Regions from separate parts of the Streptomyces akebiae genome, predicted to be linked through region 2. Evidence: predicted binding sites of a transcription regulator. Region 2 holds the regulator's gene; the other holds the start of a gene.
The links. The regulator HspR, encoded in region 2, represses chaperone genes until heat shock. The targets are predictions, from matches to a motif close to TTGAGNNNNNNNNNCTCAA.

Region 1: the regulator HspR is predicted to act here: its motif matches at 6,180-6,198, upstream of lon (endopeptidase La).

What each region holds. Positions count from the first base shown of each region.
Region 1 is NZ_CP080647.1:3,372,275-3,384,069, forward strand. It holds gene K1J60_RS14345 (sensor histidine kinase) at 1-1,860, opposite strand, end outside; gene K1J60_RS14350 (protein phosphatase 2C domain-containing protein) at 2,226-3,011, shown strand; gene K1J60_RS14355 (MarR family winged helix-turn-helix transcriptional regulator) at 3,063-3,584, opposite strand; gene lon (endopeptidase La) at 3,755-6,157, opposite strand; gene K1J60_RS14365 (GNAT family N-acetyltransferase) at 6,262-6,801, opposite strand; gene K1J60_RS14370 (GNAT family N-acetyltransferase) at 6,930-7,580, shown strand; gene K1J60_RS14375 (rhomboid-like protein) at 7,521-8,360, opposite strand; gene K1J60_RS14380 (TetR/AcrR family transcriptional regulator) at 8,525-9,226, opposite strand; gene K1J60_RS14385 (glycoside hydrolase family 3 protein) at 9,541-11,295, shown strand; gene K1J60_RS14390 (spermine/spermidine synthase domain-containing protein) at 11,390-11,795, shown strand, end outside.
Region 2 is NZ_CP080647.1:4,673,365-4,685,159, forward strand. It holds gene K1J60_RS20055 (fibronectin type III domain-containing protein) at 1-331, shown strand, start outside; gene K1J60_RS20060 (PA14 domain-containing protein) at 522-2,585, shown strand; gene K1J60_RS20065 (heat shock protein transcriptional repressor HspR) at 2,709-3,161, opposite strand; gene dnaJ (molecular chaperone DnaJ) at 3,167-4,345, opposite strand; gene grpE (nucleotide exchange factor GrpE) at 4,415-5,110, opposite strand; gene dnaK (molecular chaperone DnaK) at 5,107-6,948, opposite strand; gene K1J60_RS20085 (MraY family glycosyltransferase) at 7,447-8,646, opposite strand; gene K1J60_RS20090 ((Fe-S)-binding protein) at 8,936-11,233, shown strand; gene K1J60_RS20095 (DUF6281 family protein) at 11,339-11,795, opposite strand, start outside.

The sequences.
Region 1 (11,795 bases), 1.3 Mb from region 2:
CATCAGCCAGCCGGTGACCTCGACGGACATCTCCGGCGGCGAGAACGACGTGCCGTTCTCCAGGAGTTCCGCGAGGAGGTGGCTGAGGTCGTCGGCGGCGAACCCGGCGACGTGCGCGCCCGGCGGCAGCGCGGCGATGCGGACGCGTTCGTACCGCTCGATCTCGCTGACCGCGGCGCGGACGACGTCGACGAGCGGGACGGGCCCGGCGTGGTGCTGAACGTGCTCGTGACCGGCCAGCACGAGGAGGTTCTCGCTGTGGCGGCGCATGACGGTCGCGAAGTGGTCGAGCTTGAAGAGGGTGGCGAGCCGGTCGGGGTCCTGCTCGCGCTCCTCCATGGACTCGATGACGGCGAGCTGCCGCTCGACGAGGCCGAGGGTGCGCAGCGCGAGGTTCACGAACGTGGCGTGGACGCTGTGCTGGACCTTCGTCAGATGGGCCGTCGCCTCGGCGAGTTCGGCGCGCAGCCGGTCGCGGTCGTCGGCCATGGTCTGGCGCTGGCCGATGAGGTGCTTGCGGTCGCCCTCCAGGGGCGCGAGCCGCTCGTGCAGGGCGAGGGCATGCGCGTGGAGCGCGTTGACCGAGCGCACGACCTGGGCGAACTCGTCGTTGCGGCCGGTGAACTTGACCGGTTCCTCGTTCGCCGGGTCGCCGGCGACCCGGGCGGAGCCGATGCGCAGCACCGCGAGCGGGCGGGTGAGGGAACGGGCCATGCCGGTGGCCACACCGACGGCCAGCAGCATCAGGGCGCCGAGGACGGCGACCCTGATCTCCAGCGCGGTGACGTCCTCGTCGCGCAGCTGGGCGAGGTCCTTGGTGCGCCGGTCGTAGAGGGAGGACTCGGCGCCGCGCATCAGGTCCACGCGGGCGGAGAGGGCCGCGCCGACCTTCTCCGCGCTGGTGCCCGCCTCGCTGCCGGAGAGCGTGGGCTGGTCGGTGAGGTCCGCCAGGTACTCGTCGGCGGCGTCGGCCTCGGGGCCGGTGACCGTGGCGTCGTAGGAGGAGCGTCCGGCGGCGGGCGCGGTCTCGCGGAAGTGGGCGAGGGCGGCGTCGGAACGGACGCGGGCCTGCTGGGCGACGGCGGTGAGGGCGTCGCGCTGCTTCTCGTCGGCGGCCGAGGCGCCGGTCGTGGTGGTGGGCAGTCCGGTGGTGGGGTCGATGACCGTCTGAGTGGTCGTCGGGACGCTGAGCGCGGCGACGAGCAGCCCCCGGGCGGCGGCGGCCTGCTGGACTGCTGTGTCGAGTTCGGCGAGGGCGTAGGCGCCGCCGCCCGCGCGTGGCGGCAGCTCGGCGGCCAGTTCCTCGGCGAGGGCGTGGAGCTCGGTGACGACGGCGGTGTACGCCGTGTGCGCCTCCAGAGCGGTGCTCTTCCCGGAGAGCGCCGATTCCCGCACGCCGGCGATGGAGGCGATGTCCTCGCGCAGAGCGGCGGAGGTGTCGGTGTCGGCGCTCAGCTCCTCGGCCTGGGTGTCGACCCGGTCACTGCGCTGTTCGCTGGGCGCGGCCGACTTGGGGCGCCCGGCGGCGATGTACGCGGTGACCTCGTCCCGCTCGTCCGCGAGCGCGTGCGCGAGGGTGAGTGCCTCCTGGGTCTGCTCGGCGAGCGTGACGAGGCTCTGGGTCTCGTGCAGTTGCTCCGAGGCGGCGAGGATCGAAGGTGCCCCGGCGCCCGCTATGGCGGCGGCCACGACGGCCACGGCGACGATGAGCCGGTTGCGTACGTGCGCCTTCCGCCCGGTGCCGACGGCCGGGGCCCCGGACTGTGCCGTCCCCTGCTGGTTCGGGGAGGCCGCCGAGGCCTTCGAGGCTGCCTGCTTGCCTGCGCGCCGAGGCCGCGTCTTCTGCACCGGTGCTCGCATTCCTGACTCGTGTACCCATTAGCCCGGGTGACGATCCGTCAACTCGTCAAATCTGGCCGTCCCCCCGGTACGGCTCCCGACCCTCCCAGTGCCGGTGGGCAGTGGTCCCGCATCATCGGTCCCGCCACCCGAAGGAGTGAACATCCCCGAGGAGTTGGCGGGCAAGTTCCCCCGGCTCGTGCCGATGCCCCCCGCAGCGGGCCGGTTGGACGTCGGCGACGCGCTTTGACAGTATTCGCCGCCGCGCTTCACCGCTCACGATCATTCCATGCCAAACCCGGCGGCCCGCCTGGAGGGTCCGGGTCGTACGGCGACCGTTGTCGGCCTTTCACGGATCTTGTGGCGGGCTCGTGCAGACTGGCCGAATGCGCACGGAACTCGTCTCGGAACCCGGCGATCCCCGTCGCCCCAACGAGGACTTCGCGTCGGTGGCCCTGCCCGCGGGGGGACAGGGCGGCGCCCTCGTCCTCCTCGACGGCGTGACCCCGCCGCCCGACGGCTACGGCTGTCGACATTCGGTCGCATGGTTCACTTCCCGCCTCGGCGGCACCCTGACCGAACTGTCCGTTTCGGAGCGGGATTCGCCGTTGCCCGACGTGCTCTCACAGGCCATTTCTCGTACCGCCCGGGCCCACGCCCAAACCTGTGACCTTTCTCACCCGCGAACCCCACAGGCCACGGTGGTCCTCGCCCGCTGGTCGCAAGCGGCCGTGGAGTACCTGGTGTTGTCGGACTCGGCCCTGCTGTTCGAGCGGCCGGACGGCGCGGTGACGGCCGTGCTGGACGACCGGCTCTCCCGGCTGCCCCGGGCCTCGTTGGCGACGGCCGCGATCGCCGACTCGACGGTGCGGAACAAGGAGGGCGGGTTCTGGACGGCGGCCGCCGATCCGGCCGTGGCCGCGCGGGCGGTGACGGGAACCGTCCCCCGCGAGGAGGTCCGCGCACTGGCCGCGTTGACGGACGGGGCGGGCCGTTGGGTGGAGACGTTCCGCGAGGGCGACTGGGCGGACTGCCTCACCCTCGTCCGCAAGACGGGGGCACGGGGGCTGGTGCAGCGGGTGCGGGAGCTGGAAGCCACCGATGTGGAGCGGGAGTTCCTGGGCCGCGCCAAGACGCACGACGACGCGAGCGTGGTGTTCGTGGAGTGGTGAGCGACTCCTCCGGGTGACGGGCCCCCCGCCCACGAGTGGCGCTTCGGCCGCTCAGCTCTCCACACCGCGGTTCAGCTGGTGCAGCAGACGCGCGAGCTCGGCCACCTCGTCCCGGTCCCAGCCGGCGAGTTGCCGCACGTAGGCGACCCGGCGGGCGTCCCGGACCGCACGGAAGCGGGCCCGGCCCTCCTCCGTGAGATGGACGAGCCAGGCACGCCCGTCGGCGGGGTCGGGCTCGCGGGCGATGAGGCCGAGGTGTTCCAGGGCGCGGAGCTGACGGGACATGGTGGCCTTGCCGACGCCGATGTAGGCGGCGAGTTCGGTGGCGCGCAGGCGACCGGCCTCGTCGAGGCGGGCGAGGAGACCGTAGGCGGCGGACTCCAGGTCGGGGTGGACGGCCCGGGCCATCTCCCCGGACTTGGCACGGGCGCGCCGCAGCAGGACCGTCAGTTCTCGCTCCAGTGCCAGGAACGCCTGGTCCATGCCGGCCGCCGGCATGCCGGTCGCGACACCGCCGCCGGCCCCGACACCGCCGTCGCCGCCTCCGTCGCCGTTTCCGCCCTCGTCGTGCACGTCAGCGCTCCTGCTTTCCGATTCCGGGTTCCTGAAGGTTCTCGCCGACTCCGCTTCGCGGGCAGCGCCGTTCAGTATTTCGCAGGCGGGAGCGGACGGTGACCGCCGCGCGGGCGGTCACCGTCCGCTCAGGGAACGGTCCGGGTCGGCTGCGGGTGTCGCCCCGGCGCTCACGCGGCCACGGGCACCTCCACCGCCGCCGGGGCCAGGGCCAGTTCCAGGACCTGACGGACATCGGTGACCGCGTGGACGTCGAGCTTGTCCAGGACCTCGGCGGGCACGTCGTCGAGGTCGGCCTCGTTCCGCTTCGGAATGATGACGGTGGTGACACCGGCCCGGTGTGCGGCGAGCAGCTTCTGCTTCACGCCACCGATGGGCAGCACCCGCCCGGTCAGCGAGACCTCACCCGTCATCGCCACGTCCGTACGGACCAGCCGCCCGGACAGCAGCGAGGCGAGGGCCGTCGTCATGGTGATGCCGGCGCTGGGGCCGTCCTTGGGGACCGCGCCCGCCGGGAAGTGGATGTGCACGCCCCGGTCCTTCAGGTCGGCGACGGGCAGCTCCAGCTCCGCGCCGTGCGAGCGCAGGAAGGAGAGCGCGATCTGCGCGGACTCCTTCATCACGTCGCCGAGCTGGCCGGTGAGGGTCAGCCCCGCCGCGCCCGTCTCCGGGTCGGCCAGCGACGCCTCGACGAAGAGCACGTCGCCGCCCGCGCCGGTGACCGCGAGCCCGGTCGCGACACCCGGCACCGCCGTACGCCGCTCCGCCGGGTCCTGGGCCGACTCGGGCACATGGTGCGGGCGCCCGATGAGCGCGCGCAGATCCTCGTCGGTGACGGTGAACGGCAGCTCCCGCCGGCCCAGTTCGTGCTGGGCCGCGACCTTGCGCAGCAGCCGCGCCACGGACCGCTCCAGGTTCCGTACGCCCGCCTCGCGCGTGTACTCACCGGCGAGCTTGCGCAGCGCGCTCTCGTCGAGCACGACCTCGTCGGCGTCCAGCCCGGCCCGCTCCAGCTGCCGGGGCAGCAGGTGGTCCCGGGCGATGACGACCTTCTCGTCCTCCGTGTACCCGTCGAGCCGGACGAGCTCCATCCGGTCGAGCAGTGCCTCGGGGATCGCCTCCAGCACGTTGGCCGTGGCGAGGAAGACGACGTCGCTCAGGTCCAGCTCGACCTCCAGGTAGTGGTCCCGGAAGGTGTGGTTCTGCGCGGGGTCGAGGACTTCGAGCAGCGCCGCCGCCGGGTCGCCCCGGAAGTCCGAGCCCACCTTGTCGATCTCGTCGAGCAGGACGACCGGGTTCATCGAACCGGCCTCCTTGATGGCACGGACGATACGGCCGGGCAGCGCGCCCACGTACGTACGCCGGTGCCCGCGGATCTCGGCCTCGTCGCGCACACCGCCGAGCGCGACCCGGACGAACTTCCGCCCCATGGCGTGCGCCACGGACTCGCCGAGGCTGGTCTTGCCGACACCGGGCGGCCCGACGAGCGCGAGCACGGCACCGCCGCGCCGCCCGCCGACGACGCCGAGCCCGCGCTCGGCCCGCCGCTTGCGCACCGCGAGGTACTCGGTGATGCGCTCCTTGACGTCCTCCAGCCCGGCGTGCTCGGCGTCGAGGACACCCTTCGCCCCCTGGATGTCGTACGCGTCCTCGGTCCGCTCGTTCCACGGGAGTTCCAGGACGGTGTCGAGCCAGGTGCGGATCCATCCGCCCTCGGGCGACTGGTCGCTGGACCGCTCCAGCTTGTCGACCTCCTTGAGCGCGGCCTCCCGCACCGCCTCCGGCAGGTCGGCGGCCTCCACGCGCGCCCGGTAGTCGTCGGACTCCTCGCCGTCCTTCTCGCCGTTGAGCTCGCGCAGTTCCTTGCGGACGGCTTCGAGCTGACGCCGCAGCAGGAACTCGCGCTGCTGCTTGTCGACGCCTTCCTGGACGTCCTTGGCGATGGTCTCGGCGACGTCCTGCTCGGCGAGGTGGTCGCGCAGCAGCTGGGTGGCGAGCTTCAGCCGGGCGACGGGGTCGGCGGTCTCCAGGAGCTGGATCTTCTGCTCGACGGTGAGGAAGGGCGAGTAGCCGGAGTTGTCGGCGAGTGCGGAGACGTCGTCGATGGCCTGTACCCGGTCCACGACCTGCCAGGCGCCGCGCTTGCGCAGCCAGCTGGTGGCAAGTGCCTTGTACTCCTTGACGAGTTCGACGACCTGACCGGGCAGCGGCTCCGGCACGCTCTCGTCGAGGCGGGTCCCCTCCACCCAGAGGGCGGCGCCGGGCCCGGTGGTCCCGGCCCCGATCCGCACCCGCCCTATGGCGCGGATGAGCGCTCCCGGGTCCCCGTCGGCCAACCGTCCGACCTGCTCGACGGTCCCGAGCACGCCCGTGCTCGCGTACGCCCCGTCGATCCTCGGCACCAGCAGCACCTTCGGCTTCCCGGGCACCGCCCGCGCCGCGGCCTGCGCGGCCTCCACCGCGGCCCGTACGTCGGTGTCATTGAGGTCCAACGGCACCACCATTCCCGGCAGCACGACCTCCTCGTCGAGCGGCAGTACGGGCAGGGTGAGCGGTGCGGACGTCGATGCCATGATCTCTCCCTCGGCAGTCAAGTTGAGCTATGCGGACTCAATGCACGTGAGCCGAGGAATGTTCCCCGAGAGGGCGACCGTTCGCTGTGGGCGATCACCGGCCGTCAATCGGAGGGCGCGACCGGGGACCGCACACCGAGCCACTGCTCGGCACCCCAGGCCTGGAACCGCTCCACCTCGGTGAACCCCAACTTGGCCGCGAGGCGCATCGAGCCGACGTTGGCGGTCTGGGTGGCGAGCACCACCGGCTCACCGGGAAGGAGGCCGCCGACCCAGCCGAGTGCCGCCGCACACGCCTCGGCGGCATACCCGCATCCCCACACCCGAGGCAGGAACAGGTACCCGAGATCAACCTTCCCCTCGGCAGCCGGGCGACGATGCTCCGGCGCCCTCCGGAGCAGGATCCGGCCGATCATCGCCCCGTCGAGCTCGACGACGAAACTCCCCGGCCACCGCCCGGGCACCGCGGGCATCTCACGCTCCAACTCGTCACGCGGCCGGGGCCCGCCGAGATAGGTGTGCACCTCCGGCGAAGCGTGCAGCTCGATGAACACCGCACGGTCCCGGGCCTCGGACCCGCGGAGCACGAGCCTCTCGGTCCGGATCGGGACAGGCGGCCAGGCGACGGGTCCGAGGTCAGTCATGTCGGTCAGCCAATCAACCGGCCCCGGCGGCGATCAAGACGATGCACGGCTTCTCGGATACACCACCACCCTCCTCACGTAATACCCTGCCTCCAATCTCACCCATTACAACAAACACGGTGGTCGCGGTGGACGGAACAGTGCGGGCATGGGTCGACGGATGGGTCGTCTCCCGAGGCGCGGCACCCCCGGTGGTCGAGCCCTGGGGCTTCACCATCGACATGGGCATGGCCCACCACGTCACCCGCCACGTCTTCTCGGCGACGAACGGCGAGGTGGACGAGGAGACGGTCCGCAAGGTCGCGGACTCCGTCACCGGCGCCGGCACCTGGCTCAAGGTCTTCGCGGACGCGGCCACGGTGGGCCCCTGGCTCGGCGAGGGCTGGTGGATCGACCCCGACCCCGGCTTCCTGATGACCGTACGACTGAGGCCCCGCGAGACCCCGGCGCCCCTGCCCGACGGCTACCGGCTGCGCACATGGTCGCGCGGTGGCGTGACCCGGGTGATGGTCGCGGCGCCGGACGGTTCCCTGGCGGCCCGCGGCCAGATCGCCCCGACCGGCGCGACGGCGGTCGCCGACCGGATAGAGACGTCCCCGGCTCACCGCCGCCGCGGCCTCGGCACCCTCGTCATGCGCACCCTCGCCCAAGCCGCCATCGCACAGGGCGCGGAAACAGGAGTACTGGCCGGCACACCGGACGGCCGGGCCCTGTACGCATCACTGGGCTGGACGGTGACGGCCCCGCTGACGAGCGTGAAGTTCACCGGCTCCCCCTGACGGGCGGCGCCACTCCCGCACCACCGGCCACGTCGCCACCCCGATGGCCAGGGACAGCAGATGCCCCCAGTTGGTCATCGGGTCCGTGAACGCGATCAGGTCGTCCACCAGCATCCCGCCGAAGCCCAGCAGGAGCGGCCACCGCAGCCAGGGTGGCAGCAGGCCCGCCAGCGCACCGGCGCTCGCGGCCACGCCGAAGCTGATGCCGTAGTCGAGGCGGTGGAGGGAACTGCCGGGGAGGTGACCGGCCAGGACGGCGAAGCCCACCGGGACCTCCGTCGCCAGAGTGGCGAGGACATGGCCCAGCAGGAAGACACCGGCCGTGCGCCACCCGCCGATCCGGCGTTCCAGCGCGGTCAGTACCAGCAGGAAGGCGAGGGCGTACAGGGAACCGACCCCGCCCGCGACCCACAGCGCGCTCGTGAGCAGAACCGGCACCGGGGTGCGGACCAGATGCGCCACATCCGTACTGGAGCCCTGATGCAGAGCGTGCACCAGGGCCGGGTCGGCGTACTCGGCGACGAGCGAGGTCATCACGAGGACGGTGGCGTAGAAGAAGGCGAAGGGCGTGCCGACGGGGGTGGGGAGCAGTCGCCAGGGGCGCGGGAACGGGAGGCGCCGGTGCGGGGAGGATGTACGCCCGGCGCGCGCCTCGGTCTCCTCCGCGCACGCCCCGGCATCCGCGGCCTCCGCCGCCGCCCGCCCGGGTGTCGTACCCGGCTGCCGCGGGATGCCGTCGAGGACGGGCCCCGCGGTCTCCACAGTCTCGGCGGCATCCAAAGTGAGGGTCTCCTTCCGTTTCACCTCACCCTCGACGCCCCGGCACGCCCCTGTCTGTGACCCCGGCCACCCGAAGGGCGATGCACAGCAGGCCGACAGCACTCGGGCTTCCACGAGCCCCCGCTCCCACTCCACCGGTACCGCCCCTCCGCACCAGCCCTCCGCTACGAGCCCTCGGCGCCGATCTCCCTCCTCACCCGCTCCACATACGCCCGGAACCGGCCCGCCATGTCGAACCCCTTCGGATCCAGCACCCACTGGATCTGCAGCCCGTCCATCACCGCGGCGAGCTCCTGCGCGACGGCCACGACATCCGTGTCGGCCCGCAGTTCACCGCTGTCCACGCCACGCCGCAGCACTCCGGACAGGGTGCCCACGACGTCGGCGTACCGCTCGACGAAGTACGCGTGGGCGGGATGCCCGGGGTCGCCGGCCTCGGCGGCGAGGACGTTGAACATCCGGGTGCGGCCCAGCCGCGCGCTGTTGTACTCGGCGAGTCGCACGAGAGCCGTGAACATCTGGGCCGCCGACTCGAACTCCCGCGAGAAGAACCGCTCCCGGTCGCTCGCGTCCATGCGTTGGAGGACCTGGACGAGAAGGTCCTCCTTGCTGGGGAAGTGATGCAGCAGCCCGCCTTGGGTGATGCCGACGTCGGCGGCGATCCGGGCCAGCGAGGAGGCGTGGAAGCCCCGCTGGGCGAAGTGCTCGACGGCGGCGTCGAGAATGCACAGCCGCCGCTCGTCCCCGACGGCGTACGTGCCCCGCACGCCGGAGCCCTCCGGCTGACGCGCCGCGGAGCTGTCGGACCCCTCCGGCTTGCGCGCCGCGGAGCTGTCGGACCCCTCCGACCTCCGGTTCCGCACCATGGCCGCCACCCTAGCCCCGCCGCGCCAGCCCCGCCGCGCGACCTCGCAGGCCTTCGCTGACCGACGGTTACACGAGTCAATCACCCTTTCTTTCAAGCCATGTGCCGCGTGAGAGTGGCCACTTGTCCAAAACCTAGTACCCACTCGGTTTTGCTGCTTCCCTGAACGGGCCTGAGCGGCGACGCCGCCGCCCTCGTCCCCCAGGAGAGCCCCTGGCCCGGCCACCGCTTCGTACCACCGTCCCGAACCCGGCAACCGTCCTGTACCCGGCCACCGTCCCGAACCCGGCCTCCGTCTCGTCCAAGGAACCCCGGATGTCCACAGCCCCGTACCGCGACCCGAGCCGCCCCGTCGACGAACGGGTGGAGGACCTCGTGGCCCGGATGACCCTCGCGGAGAAGGCGGGTCAGCTCTTCCACACGATGCTGACGATGAACGGCGACGGGACGCTCGCCGAGGCGACCGACGGGCCGTTCCCCCGGCAGGGCACCACGGAACTGGTCGCGGGCGGCCATCTGACCCACTTCAACCTCGTGGGCCGGTACGGGACGCGGGAGACGGCGGAATGGGTCAACCGGCTCCAGGCACTCGCGGCCGACACCCGACTGGGCATCCCGGTCACCCTCTCCACCGACCCGCGCCACTCGTTCACCGACAACCCGGGCGCCGGCTTCGGCTCCGGTGCCTTCTCGGCCTGGCCCGAGCCCCTGGGCCTGGCCGCGATCGGCGAGCCGGAGCTGGTGGAGCGGTTCGGCGACACCGTCCGCCGCGAGTACCTCGCCGTCGGCCTGCGGGTCGCCCTGCACCCGCAGATCGACCTCGCCACCGAGCCCCGCCGGGCTCGCCAGTCCGGCACCTTCGGCTCGTCCGCCGAGGTCACGAGCGCGCTGGTCAGGGCGTACATACGCGGTCTCCAGGGACCCCGGCTCGGTCCGCGCTCGGTCGCCGCCATGGTCAAGCACTTCCCCGGCGGCGGCCCGCAACGGGACGGCGAGGACCCGCAGTTCCCGCACGGCAAGGAGCAGATCTATCCGGGCGGCATGCGTGACCACCACCTCGCGCCGTTCCGGGCGGCCGTCGAGGCCGGGTGCTCGCAGGTGATGCCGTACTACGGACTGCCGATCGGCGTGGACGGCTGGGAGGAGGTCGGCTTCGGCTTCAACCGGGACGTGCTGACCGGCCTGCTGCGCGAACGCCTCGGCTTCGACGGCATCGTCTGCACCGACTGGGGCCTGCTCACCGACGCCCGCATCGGCGGCGAGACGCACCAGGCCCACGCCTGGGGCGTCGAACACCTCACCGTCGCCGAACGCGCCGCGAAGGCCCTGGACGCGGGCGCCGACCAGTTCGGCGGCGAACAGTGCCCCGAGGTGATCGTCGAACTGGTCCGCTCCGGCCGGATCACCGAGGAGCGCGTCGACGCCTCCGTCCGCCGCCTCCTGCGCGAGAAGTTCGTCCTCGGGCTCTTCGAGAAGCGGTACGTCGATCCGGACCGCGCCGAGGAGACCGTCGGCGCGAGCGAGTTCACCGCCCTCGGCGAGGCCGCCCAGCGCCGCTCGCTCACCGTCCTGACCAACCACTCCCTCCTCCCGCTCACCGACCGCCCGAACCTGTACGTCGAAGGAGTGGGCGCGCAGACGGCGTCCCTGTACGGCAATGTCGTGGCCGACCCGGCCCACGCGGACGTGGCCGTGCTGCGGCTGCGCACGCCGCACGAGGAGCGGCCGGGGTTCTCCGAGTCCTTCTTCCACTCCGGGTCGTTGGCGTTCGACGAGGAGCGGCTGAAGGACATCCTGGCGCTGTTGGCGGCCGTGCCCACCCTGGTCTGCGTCAACCTGGAGCGGCCCGCCGTGCTCCCGGAGATCGCCGCGAACGCCGCCGCGTTGATCGCCGACTACGGGGCCTCGGACACGGCCCTGCTCGACGTGGCCTTCGGCCGGGCCCGGGCCGAGGGCCGGCTGCCCTTCGAACTGCCGCGTTCCATGGCGGCCGTCGAGGCGTCCCGTCCGGGCGTCCCCAACGACACCGCGGACCCGGTCTTCCCGTACGGCCACGGCCTGGCGCTCTGAAGTCGCGCTCCGATCGAGCCACTTCGCCTCCGGGACGTCGCAGGGCCGTCGTAATTCGGCTGCCCCCGTGCCCGGGGCACGCAAGGATGGGCGCATGCCCATCACCGACACCGACGAACCCGTGGTCATCGACCGGCACGAGGGCCCCTACGGCGAGGTCGTGCTGCGACGGCACGGAGAGCTGTTGCAGATCATCGCCAACGGGTGCTTCCTCATGGACACCTCGGACGGCCGTTCGGAGCGGCTGCTGGTCGACGTCGCTCTCTCCGCGCTGACGGATCGTTCTCGGCCAAGTGTGCTCATCGGCGGTCTGGGCGTCGGCTTCTCGCTCGCCCAGGCCGCCGCGGATCCGCGCTGGGGGCCGATCACAGTTGTCGAACGCGAACCCTCCGTCATCGCGTGGCACCGCACCGGACCGCTGGCCGAGGTGTCCGCCGGAGCGCTCGCGGACCCCCGTACGGAGATCGTGGAAGCCGATCTCGTCACGTACGTCAATGAGA
Region 2 (11,795 bases):
CGTCACCGGCCTGACCGGGGCCATCGTCGGTCAGGATGTCGAGCTGACATGGCGAAGCAACCCCGAGGCGGACGAGGTGGACCACTATGACGTCTACCGGGGCCAACTCGTCGACGGCACCTGGCAGTACGAGCTGTGGAACTCGGTGCACGCGGGATGGACGGACCCCGATGAACCCCTGAGTCACGTCCAGGAGTTGTACGGCTCTCGCGGCGAGACCGTCCGCTGGGCGGTCATCGCCGTGGACATCCATGGCAACTCCCGCTTCGGCACAGGCGAGGAGTTCTCGTACGTCACCTTGACGGAACCGGTCGGCGCACCGGACGCGTAACGCGCGCTCCCTACGAGGAGGCGGCCCGATACCTGGGCGCCTGGGGCCCGGACCTCGACCGACACACGCGCCCCACGGCCCCGTACAACCAATCCCCCACCTCAGCTGTCTGTTCGTCGGCGGTAGGTCCCTGACCGCTGACGAACAGGCACCAGGCATCCCACCCAGGCACCGGCGCAGAAGGACCCAAGTGATCCCGAAAACCCCAGTCAGACGTACGGCCGGCGCGACCGCTGTCGTGCTCGCCACCGCTGGTGGGCTGCTCACCGCGGCCTCCGCGCCCGCGTCCGCCGCCGTCACGTGCACCTCCCCCGTCTTCAAGCGGCAGTTCTTCGCGAACACCACCTTCTCCGGCACCCCGAAGAAGACGGACTGCGACAGCGCGATCGACCAGAACTGGGGGACCGGCGCTCCCGCCACCGGCCTGCCGTCCAACAACTTCGGCGTCCGCTGGACCGTGACCCGCGACTTCGGCTCCGGCGGCCCCTTCACCCTCTCCGCCACCGGCCTCGACGGCATCCGCGTCTACCTCGACCCCGGCACCACCGGCGCCCGCAAGATCGACCTCTGGAAGAACGGCACCACGACCGTCTCCAAGACCCTCAACCTCACCATCCCCTCCGGCAAGCACACCCTCCGCGTCGACTACGTCAACTGGACCGGCTCCGCCAAGGTCAAGTTCACGTACACGCCCCGCACCTCCGCCACCGTCGACACGGTCAAGCCCCTTGTCCCGACCGGGACTTCGGTGTCGTACGACTCGGAGACGGGCCGGGCCAAGCTGACCTGGGCGAAGAACAAGGAGATGGACCTCGCCGGGTACAAGGTCTACCGGCGGCTCAAGGGCGCTTCGTTCGGCAGCACGCCGCTCGCGACGACCACCTCCACCTCGTACACCGATACCGGGCTGCCGAAGTCGGGCGCGGCGTACTACTACGAGGTCCGCGCCTACGACAGGGCGGGCAATGGGTCGGCGGGTACGGCCGATCAGTTGGTCACCACGGTGGACCGGATCCCGCCGACCGTCCGGGATCTGAAGGTCAGCGGTGAGTCCTCCCTCGACGGGGTGTCCCTCTGGTGGATGTCCGAGGGGGCCGAGACGAACCGGCTGCTGAGGGCCGCCTCGCCCGACGGGCCGTTCGAGGAGGTCAAGGGCCCCTGGGGCAACTCGGCGACCGATGCCACCGCCCCGTACGGGGAGACCTCGTACTACAAGGTCGCGGTGTCGGACGCGGCGGGCAACACCGCGTACTCGTCGGTGGTGTCGATCGCCAGGCCGCTCGCGGTGCCTTACTTCTGGAAGACGGAGAACCGGCCGGAGGACGGCGGCGGCGTCGATCTGCGCTGGGACGTGTCGCCGTACGCGCCGACCGAGTTCCGGGTCCACCGCGAGGAGCGCCGCTTCGACGAGGCGACCGGGACCTTCGACGTCGTCGACTCCCAGGTGGTGCCCTGCGAACCGAAGCTCGCCGACACCGCCTACGGCACCAAGTACAGCTACACCTGCACCGACACCACGGTCGTGCCGAGCCCCGACGACGGGTTCTACGTGTACTGGGTGACGACCGTCGACGCGCTCGGCCGGGAGTCGGCCCCCTCGCAGACCATCTCCCACGGCTACGGCGACGGCACCGCCCCGCCGCTCGTCACCGGGTTCACGGCCACCGCCACCGAGTACGGCACGGTCCTGGACTGGGACGACAGCCCGGTCGCCGACCTCGCCGAGTACAACGTGTTCCGGGTCAGCACGGTGGACGACGGGACCGGGTACACGCATGTGGGCACGGTCGAGGCGGGCACCAGCCGGCTCGTCGACGCGGCGAACCTCCAGGACGGCGAGCACCACACGTACTTCGTGGACGCGGTGGACACCTCGGGCAACTCCAACTACACGTCGGCCGACAAGATGGTGTCCACGACCGTCACCGAGCTCGACCTGCGGCCCACCGTGGAGACCCCCGCGGACTGGCTGGTCAGCGTGAACGCACGGGCCGCCGACGGCGCGGCCGCGGTCGACCTCACCTGGGAGCTGTCCAGCTCGTACAACGGGACGGACATCACCGGTTACCGGGTGTACCGGTGGAACCCGGCCACAGCCGCCTACGAGCCCCTGACCGCCGACCCGGTCACCGGCACGTCGTACACCGACACCACGGCCGCCGCCGGCACCACCCACTTCTACTGGGTGACCGCCCTCCACGCCGACGGCACCGAATCGCCCCCCGGCGACGCCTGGGTGGCCCTGGCCCCCTGAGCACGCGAGGTCCCCTCGCACGCCCCAAGGCCCCAAGGACCACAGCGATCCCACCCAGACGTCACAGCAGGGGCCCGGAGGTTCACCTGAACCTCCGGGCCCCTGACCGTACTTGACGAACCGTCAGTCGGACGCCTGTCGCCCCTTCGGCCGCCACACCACCAACGCGCTGCTCTGCTGCACTTCCTGGTAGGGCACCAGATCGCGCCGGTACGACGCGTGGACGGCGGCCTCGCGCTGGCGCATGGCCGCGGCGGCACCGTCGAGGGCCGCCTCCATCTCGGCCACCCGCGACTGGAGCGCGGCGACCTGGTTCTCCAGTTCGATGATGCGCTTGATGCCGGCCAGGTTGATGCCCTCGTCCTGCGACAACTGCTGGACGGTGCGCAGCAGTTCGATGTCACGGGCCGAGTAGCGACGGCCGCGCCCGGCGGTGCGGTCCGGGGAGACCAGGCCGAGACGGTCGTACTGGCGCAGGGTCTGCGGGTGCAGACCGGAGAGCTGGGCGGCCACCGAGATGACGTACACCGGTGTCTCTTCCGTCAGCTCATAAGGGTTCCTACGGCGGCCGTCCATCACATTCATGCTCCCTTCGCGGCCTGGAACAGCTCCGCTCGCGGGTCCTCACCCGCGGTCGCCTCGCGATACGCCTCCAGCGCGTCACGAGCCTTCCCCGACAGGTCCTTCGGGACACTCACCTCGACGGTGATCAACAGGTCCCCACGGGTGCCGTCCTTGCGGAAGGCGCCCTTGCCCCGGGCCCGCATCGTACGGCCGTTGGGGGTGCCCGGAGGCAGTTTCAGGGTGACCGGCGGTCCGCCCAGGGTCGGGACCCGGACCTCTCCGCCGAGCGCCGCCTCGGGGTACGTCACCGGGACGGTCACCGTGAGGTTGTCGTCCTTGCGGCCGAACACCGGGTGCGGGTCGACGTGCACGACGACGTACAGGTCGCCCGCCGGGCCGCCCCGCTCGCCGGGGGCGCCCTTGCCGCGCAGCCGGATCCGCTGGCCGTCGGAGACGCCCGCCGGGATCCGGACCTGCATGGTGCGGGAGGACTTGGCGCGGCCGGAGCCCTTGCAGATGTCGCAGGGGTGCTCGGCGATCAGACCGCGGCCCTTGCAGTCCGGGCAGGGGTCCGTCAGGGAGAAGCCGCCGCCGGAGCCCCGCGCGACCTGGCCGGTGCCGACGCACGTCGGGCACACCCGGGGTGTGCCGTTGGCGTCGCCGGTGCCCGAACAGGCCTTGCAGGGCGACTGCGAGGACATCCTGAGCGGGACGGTCGCGCCCTCGATGGCCTCGGTGAAGCTCAACGTGACCTCGGACTCGATGTCCTGGCCGCGCCGGGGCTGCACCCGCGTGGTGCCGGAGCTGCCCCGGTTGAACAGGCCGCCGAAGACATCGCCGATGCCCCCGCCGAAGCCGCCCGCCTGGCCACCGCCCTGGGCGCCGCCTCCGAAGAGGTCGCCCAGGTCGAAGTTGAACGAGCCGCCGCCGGCGCCGGGTCCGGGGCGGAAGCCACCGTTGCCGAAGAGGGCGCGGGCCTCGTCGTACTCCTTGCGCTTCTTGGGGTCACCGAGGATGTCGTTGGCCTCGGAGATCTCCTTGAAGCGCTCCTCGGCCTTGGTGTTCCCCTTGTTGGCGTCCGGGTGGAACTCGCGGGCGAGTTTGCGGTACGCCTTCTTGATCTCGGCCTCGGTGGCGTCCTTGGGGACGCCGAGGACCTTGTAGTAGTCCTTCTCGATGAAGTCCTTGGTACTCATCCTCGACGTCCCTCCTTCCGCTCACCGTGCACGCCGCCGCGCACCTCGCCGTGTACGACGCCGTCGGCGTCAGCCCTCGTCCGGGCCACCGCTCTCCTTGTCGTCGGCACCGGAGGCACCCGCCGCCTGCTCCTCGGAGCCCTCGGCCTTGGCGGGCTGCGCCCCCGGCTGGGGCTCGGCCACGGCCACCCGCGCGGGGCGGATGGTGCGCTCGCCGATGCGATACCCCGGCTGGAGAATCGCCACGCACGTCGTCTCGGTGACGTCGGGCGCGTAGCTGTGCATCAGGGCCTCGTGGATCGTCGGGTCGAAGGGCTCGCCCTCCTTGCCGAACTGCTGAAGGCCCATCTTCGCGGCGACGGTCTCGAGGGACTCGGCGACGGACTTGAAGCCGCCGACGAGTTCGCCGTGCTCCCGCGCCCGGCCGATGTCGTCGAGCACGGGCAGGAGTTCGGTCAGGAGGTTCGCGATGGCGATCTCCTTGACCGTGATCCGGTCGCGCTCGACCCGTCGACGGTAGTTCTGGTACTCGGCCTGGAGGCGCTGGAGGTCCGCCGTGCGCTCACCGAGCGCCGTACGCACCTGGTCCAGCTGCGCCGTCAGACCGGCCACCTGGGCCGTCGCTGCCGCGTCCCCGGCCGGGGCCGCCCCCTCCTGGGGGGCGGCCTTCGACTCGGCGTCCTCGGAGCCGGAGGGGACATCAGGCTGCTGCGGCTGAGCCGACTGCGGCTGCTGCTCGTCGAAGCCCGGGGTCTCCTCCGTCACGCGGCACCGTCCTTACGGTCCTCGTCGACGATCTCGGCGTCGACGACGTCATCGTCGGCCTTGGCGTCACCGGCGCCGGCCTCGCCGCCCGCGGCCTGCGCGGCCTGGGCGTCGGCGTAGAGGGCCTGGCCGAGCTTCTGCGAGACGGCCGCGACCTTCTCGGTGGCCGTGCGGATCTCGGCGGTGTCCTCGCCCTTGAGCACTACCTTCAGCTCGGCGACGGACGCCTCGACCTCGGTCTTGATGTCACCGGGGACCTTGTCCTCGTTGTCCTTGAGGAACTTCTCGGTCTGGTAGACGAGCTGCTCGCCCTGGTTGCGGGTCTCGGCGGCCTCGCGGCGGCGGTGGTCCTCCTCCGCGTACTGCTCGGCCTCCTGGCGCATCCGGTCGACCTCGTCCTTCGGCAGCGAGGAGCCGCCGGTGACGGTCATCTTCTGCTCCTTGCCCGTGCCCAGGTCCTTCGCGGTCACGTGCATGATGCCGTTGGCGTCGATGTCGAAGGACACCTCGATCTGCGGGACGCCACGGGGCGCCGGCGGCAGACCGGTGAGCTCGAACATCCCGAGCTTCTTGTTGTACGCCGCGATCTCGCGCTCGCCCTGGTAGACCTGGATCTGCACGGACGGCTGGTTGTCCTCGGCCGTGGTGAAGATCTCGGACCGCTTGGTCGGGATCGTGGTGTTCCGCTCGATGAGCTTGGTCATGATGCCGCCCTTGGTCTCGATACCGAGGGACAGCGGGGTGACGTCGAGGAGCAGGACGTCCTTGACCTCGCCCTTCAGGACACCGGCCTGGAGGGAGGCACCGATGGCGACGACCTCGTCGGGGTTGACCCCCTTGTTGGCCTCCTTGCCACCGGTCAGTTCCTTGACCAGTTCGGCGACGGCCGGCATACGCGTCGACCCACCGACGAGAACGACGTGGTCGATCTCGGAGAGGGCGATCCCGGCGTCCTTGATGACGTTGTGGAACGGCGTCTTGCAGCGCTCCAGCAGGTCGGCCGTCAGCTGCTGGAACTGGGCCCGGGTGAGCTTCTCGTCCAGGTGCAGCGGGCCCTCGGCGGAGGCGGTGATGTAGGGCAGGTTGATCGAGGTCTCGGTGGACGAGGAGAGCTCGATCTTCGCCTTCTCGGCGGCCTCGCGCAGACGCTGCAGCGCCATCTTGTCCTTGGCGAGGTCCACACCGTGGCCGGCGCGGAACTGCTGCACCAGGTAGTCGACGACGCGCTGGTCCCAGTCGTCACCACCGAGGTGGTTGTCACCGTTGGTGGCCTTCACCTCGACGACGCCGTCACCGATCTCCAGGAGCGACACGTCGAAGGTGCCGCCACCGAGGTCGAAGACCAGGATCGTCTGGTCGTCCTTGTCGAGGCCGTAGGCGAGGGCGGCGGCGGTGGGCTCGTTGACGATGCGCAGGACGTTCAGACCCGCGATCTCACCGGCCTCCTTCGTCGCCTGACGCTCGGAGTCGTTGAAGTACGCCGGGACGGTGATGACCGCGTCCGCGACCTTCTCGCCCAGGTAGGCCTCGGCGTCGCGCTTCAGCTTCTGCAGGATGAAGGCGCTCATCTGCTGCGGGTTGAAGTGCTTCCCGTCGAGCTCGATCTTCCAGTCCGTGCCCATGTGACGCTTGACGGACCGAATGGTCCGGTCCACGTTCGTGACCGCCTGACGCTTGGCGACCTCGCCGACGAGCACCTCACCGTTCTTGGCGAAGGCGACGACGGACGGCGTGGTCCTGGCGCCCTCGGCGTTGGTGATCACGGTGGGCTCGCCGCCCTCCAGAACGCTGACGACGGAGTTAGTCGTGCCCAGGTCGATGCCGACCGCACGTGCCATTTCAATTCCTCCAACAATGACTTGAGTGGAACGGACTCAAGTGTGCATGACGCCCACCGCTGGGTCAACAGAGCTGAGTCGAGGGGGCTCAACTCTTATGTTTTCCTTATACGCAACCATCTGCTGACCTGCGCTTATATGTCCACAGGGGCGCCAATCGAGGGGCGCCGAGCAGTGGTCGCCGTACGCCCACGGACCAGCCCGTCCCCCTGACCTCCGCCCCCCGGGCGACGCCACGGCGGTGGTGCGCCGGGGCGCGTCGCCGACGGCTGAGCAGAGGCCCGTGGCGCACGGCCGGAGGCCGCCGGTGGGCGGTCCGCGATGGTCGCGCCGTACCGAACAGCGAGATCCCGCCACTCTCCACGCGCCGCAGCCGCCCACCTCGGACCAACAGCCTCTCCGCCCTCCTCACGACACTCGCTCAGCCACCCACCCCGTCCCGCCCCATCAGCCGCGCCACCACCCCGCCCCGTCCCCGGAGGCCGCGCCCCCGGCCCCCTATCCCACCCACCCCCTCCGCCCCAGCTCCGCCGCCTCCTGTTCGCGGAAGCGGCCGGGGCGGGACACGGGGCCGGGGGCGCGGCCTCCGGGGATGGGGCGGGGGCGGGTGACCCGGTCAGAGGGGCGGTGGGCGCCCGTGGGGACCGGGCGGGTCATGGTGGGGCGGTGGACGCCGGTGGGGCGGGGGCGGTGGATGCCCGTGGGGGCGGGGCGCGCGGCGGTGGGGGACGGTCTGGCCGTGCCGGGCGGGACGAAGAGCATCCCCAGGACGACCAGGGCGGTCGCCCCCGCCACCCACCACGCGGTGCGCGGCTCGGTCCACAGCATGTGGATGGCGAGCCCCACACCCGTGGAACCCGCGGCCGCGACCCCCATCACGACCACCGCCCCGGGCGGCGTGAGCCCGATCCGTCGCAGCCGGTGGGCGAGATGGTCGGGCCCGCCCCGCCACAGCTCCCGCCCCGCCCGTTTCCGCGAGACCAGGACGAGGACCGCGTCGGCGGTCGCCACGGCCGTGAGGGCGAAGGGGGCCCCGACACCGGCCCCGTACCCGACGGCGTACACGTGCAGCACACCCCCCGCGAGCAGGAAGCCCACGAACAACGCCCCGCACGTGCCGAGCACGACGCGCGCGGGCGGCCAGTTGTGCATCAGGAACCCGGTGAGCGCCGCGGCCAGCACGCTGAACAGCGTGGCCAGCCCGTCCATGACCTCGGCCGCCGCGCACCCGCTCAACGCGAACGCGGTGACCGCGCCGACCACGCCGAGCACCCCGTCGGAACGTCCCATCCCCTTGAACCCGTGCACCACCAGGGCGATCCAGACGACCCCCACCATCCCGCCCAGCACGCCGAGTTCGCTGTATGGCACCACCACCGCGGCGCCGACGACCACCCCCGCCGCCCGCACCACGGCCGGCAGTCGCCACACATCACCGAGCAGACCGAACACCCCGAGCCCCGCCCCGACGACGATCAGCCATCCGGCCTCACGCCCGAGCGGAGCGACCCCGCTCCACTCCCCCACCCACGCCACGGCGCCCACGCCGCCCATCACGGCGACACCCCCGAGCAACGGCACCCGCCGCCCGCGCCGGCGTTCCACGATCCCCAGCCGCAGCGCGGGCACGCGGACGGTCGCCGAGAGCACGGCGGTCAGCAACAGGGCGGACGCGGCAGCGAGGATTCCGTACAGCACGGATCCACGTTAGGGGTGAATGTCACAATTTCTTATGAATAACACGATCGTTTTGAAACAGCACGTTCGCCCGGATGTCCGCAGACCCCCACCCCGGCCCCGACAGGCCCGCACTCAGGCAACCCTCAGCGACGCAGATCACCGCCCCCCTGGCTACAGTGCGGCTGAAGAACTGGGTAGTCTCAGACGGACTGCATAAGTTACCGCTTAGTAATGATCTCCATGGATCTCCGAGGCACCCGGGCGGGTACCCCGGAGAAAACCCCTCGCAGGCCCGAGGAGCCCCGAAATGCAACTCGCCGCGATCATCGTGTCGTTGGTCCTGACCGTGGTCGGCGTTGCGCTCATCGCCCGAGCCGTGGCGCAGATCTACCGGTTCGTGAAGCTCGGTCAACCGGTGCCGGCGGGCAGCCGTACGGACGACCCGAAGGCGCGCACGATCACCCTGGCCCGGGAGTTCCTCGGCCACACCCGGATGAACCGGTGGGGGATCGTGGGCTTCGCCCACTGGTTCGTCGCGATCGGCTTCCTGACGCTGCCGCCGACCCTCGCCCAGGCATACGGCCAGCTGTTCCAGGCCGACTGGACGCTGCCGGTCATCGGCGGCTTCCTGCCGTTCGAGATGTACATCGAGTTCATCGGTGTGATGACGATCCTCGGCATCCTGGTGCTGATCGCCATCCGGCTGCTCAACCTGCCCTCCCGGGCCGGCCGCAAGTCGCGTTTCGCGGGCTCCAAGGCCTGGCAGGCGTACTTCGTCGAGTACGTCATCCTCACCATCGGCCTCGCGATCTACACCCTGCGCGGCCTTGAGGGCGCCATCCACCACGTGGACCACTACGAGGCCGGTTACTTCGCCTCGTACCCGCTGGTCCTCGCCTTCAAGGACCTCGACCCCAGCACCCTCCAGAACCTGGTGTACTTCGTCGCCATGATCAAGATCGGCGTCTCGCTGATCTGGATGATCACGGTCTCGCTGAACACCAACATGGGTGTCGCCTGGCACCGCTTCCTCGGCTTCCCGAACATCTGGTTCAAGCGCAACGCGGACGGCGCCACGGCGCTGGGCGGCCTGCAGCCGATGACCTCCGGCGGCAAGCCGATCGACTTCACCGACCCCGGCGACGACGACGTCTTCGGCGTCTCCCAGGTGGAGCAGTTCTCCTGGAAGGGCATCCTCGACTTCTCGACCTGCACCGAGTGCGGTCGCTGCCAGTCGCAGTGCCCGGCCTGGAACACCGGCAAGCCGCTCTCGCCGAAGCTGCTGATCATGTCGCTGCGCGACCACGCGCACGCCAAGGCCCCGTACCTCCTCGCCGGTGGCGGCAAGACCATGGAGGGCGAGGAGAAGGCGTCCGAGGAGCAGCTGGCTTCAGTGCCCGCTTCCGCGCTCGCGGAGGCCGAGCGGCCGCTGATCGGGACCGTCGAGGAGAACGGCGTCATCGACCCGGACGTCCTGTGGTCCTGCACCACCTGCGGCGCCTGCGTCGAGCAGTGCCCCGTCGACATCGAGCACGTCGACCACATCGTCGACATGCGCCGCTACCAGGTGATGATCGAGTCCGCGTTCCCGTCCGAGGCGGGCACGATGCTCAAGAACCTGGAGAAGAAGGGCAACCCCTGGGGCCTGGCGAAGAAGCAGCGCCTGGAGTGGCTCAAGGAGGTCGAGTTCGAGGTCCCGGTCGTCGGCAAGGACATCGAGGACCTCAGCGAGGTCGAGTACCTGTACTGGGTCGGCTGCGCCGGCGCCCTGGAGGACCGCGCCAAGAAGACCACCAAGGCCTTCGCGGAGCTGCTCCACATGGCGGGCGTCAAGTTCGCCATCATGGGCGGCGACGAGAAGTGCACCGGTGACTCCGCCCGCCGTCTCGGCAACGAGCCCCTGTTCCAGGAGCTCGGCATGGAGAACGTCATGGCGCTGAACATGGCGTTCGGCGAGGAGATGGACGACGAGGGCAAGGTCGTGCCCGAGTCGGCGAAGCCGAAGTCCGCGAAGAAGATCGTCGCCACCTGCCCGCACTGTCTCAACACCCTCGGCAACGAGTACCCGCAGCTCGGCGGCGACTACGAGGTCATCCACCACACCCAGCTGCTCCAGCACCTCGTCGACGAGGGCAAGCTGATCCCGGTGACCCCGGTCGAGGGCATCATCACGTACCACGACCCCTGCTACCTGGGCCGCCACAACAAGATCTACACGCCCCCGCGCGAGATCATGACCGCCGTCCCGGGCCTGCGCCAGCAGGAGATGCACCGCCACAAGGAGCGCGGCTTCTGCTGCGGCGCCGGTGGCGCGCGGATGTGGATGGAGGAGCGGATCGGCAAGCGCATCAACAACGAGCGCGTCGACGAGGCCCTCTCCCTCAACCCGGACATCGTCTCCACCGCCTGCCCGTTCTGCCTCGTCATGCTGACCGACTCGGTCAACGGCAAGAAGAACGAGGGCAAGGCCAAGGAGTCCATCACCGTCGTCGACGTCGCCCAGCTGCTGCTGGAGTCCGTCAAGACCCCGGCCCCGGACGACGACGAGCCCCCGGCGGGCACGGCGGAGACGGAGAGCGAGCCGGAGCCGCAGCCGGTGAAGTAGCCGCGCGTGCACGGCAGTTGTCATGACGATGCCCCCGGTCCGGTTCGGACCGGGGGCATCGTCATGACCCGGCCGTCACAGCCCGGCCGTCACAGCCCGTGCGGCTCAGAACTCTTCGGCCGGGAACAGCTTCTCGATCTCCGGCGGCAGGTCGTCGCTCATACGCACCACGAAGAACGGTTCCTCCTCCGGCGAGAGGCGGATCGCCACGGCGTCGGCCGGGTCCAGCCCCTTGACCTCGTACGCCTCGTACACCGCCGGCTCGGCCGTGGCGTCGACCTCGCCGGGTGTGTCCCCGCAGGGCACCGCACGGGCCGTCCCCGCCCTGGCCCCCAACTCGAACTCCACCTCGCCGCGGTCGCTGTAGCTGTCCCCTCCGTACTCCACGACGAACGCGCACTTCGCGGGCGCCTCCCCGCCGGCGCTGTCGGTGCCGCCGACATCCCCCTCACCGTCAGTCGAGCCCTTCCCCTCCCCGAACACCCGCTCGACCGCCGCCCGCACCCCCTCGTCCTCCACCGCGTGCACCAGGACGCGCACCTCGTCCCCCGGCGACTCGCGC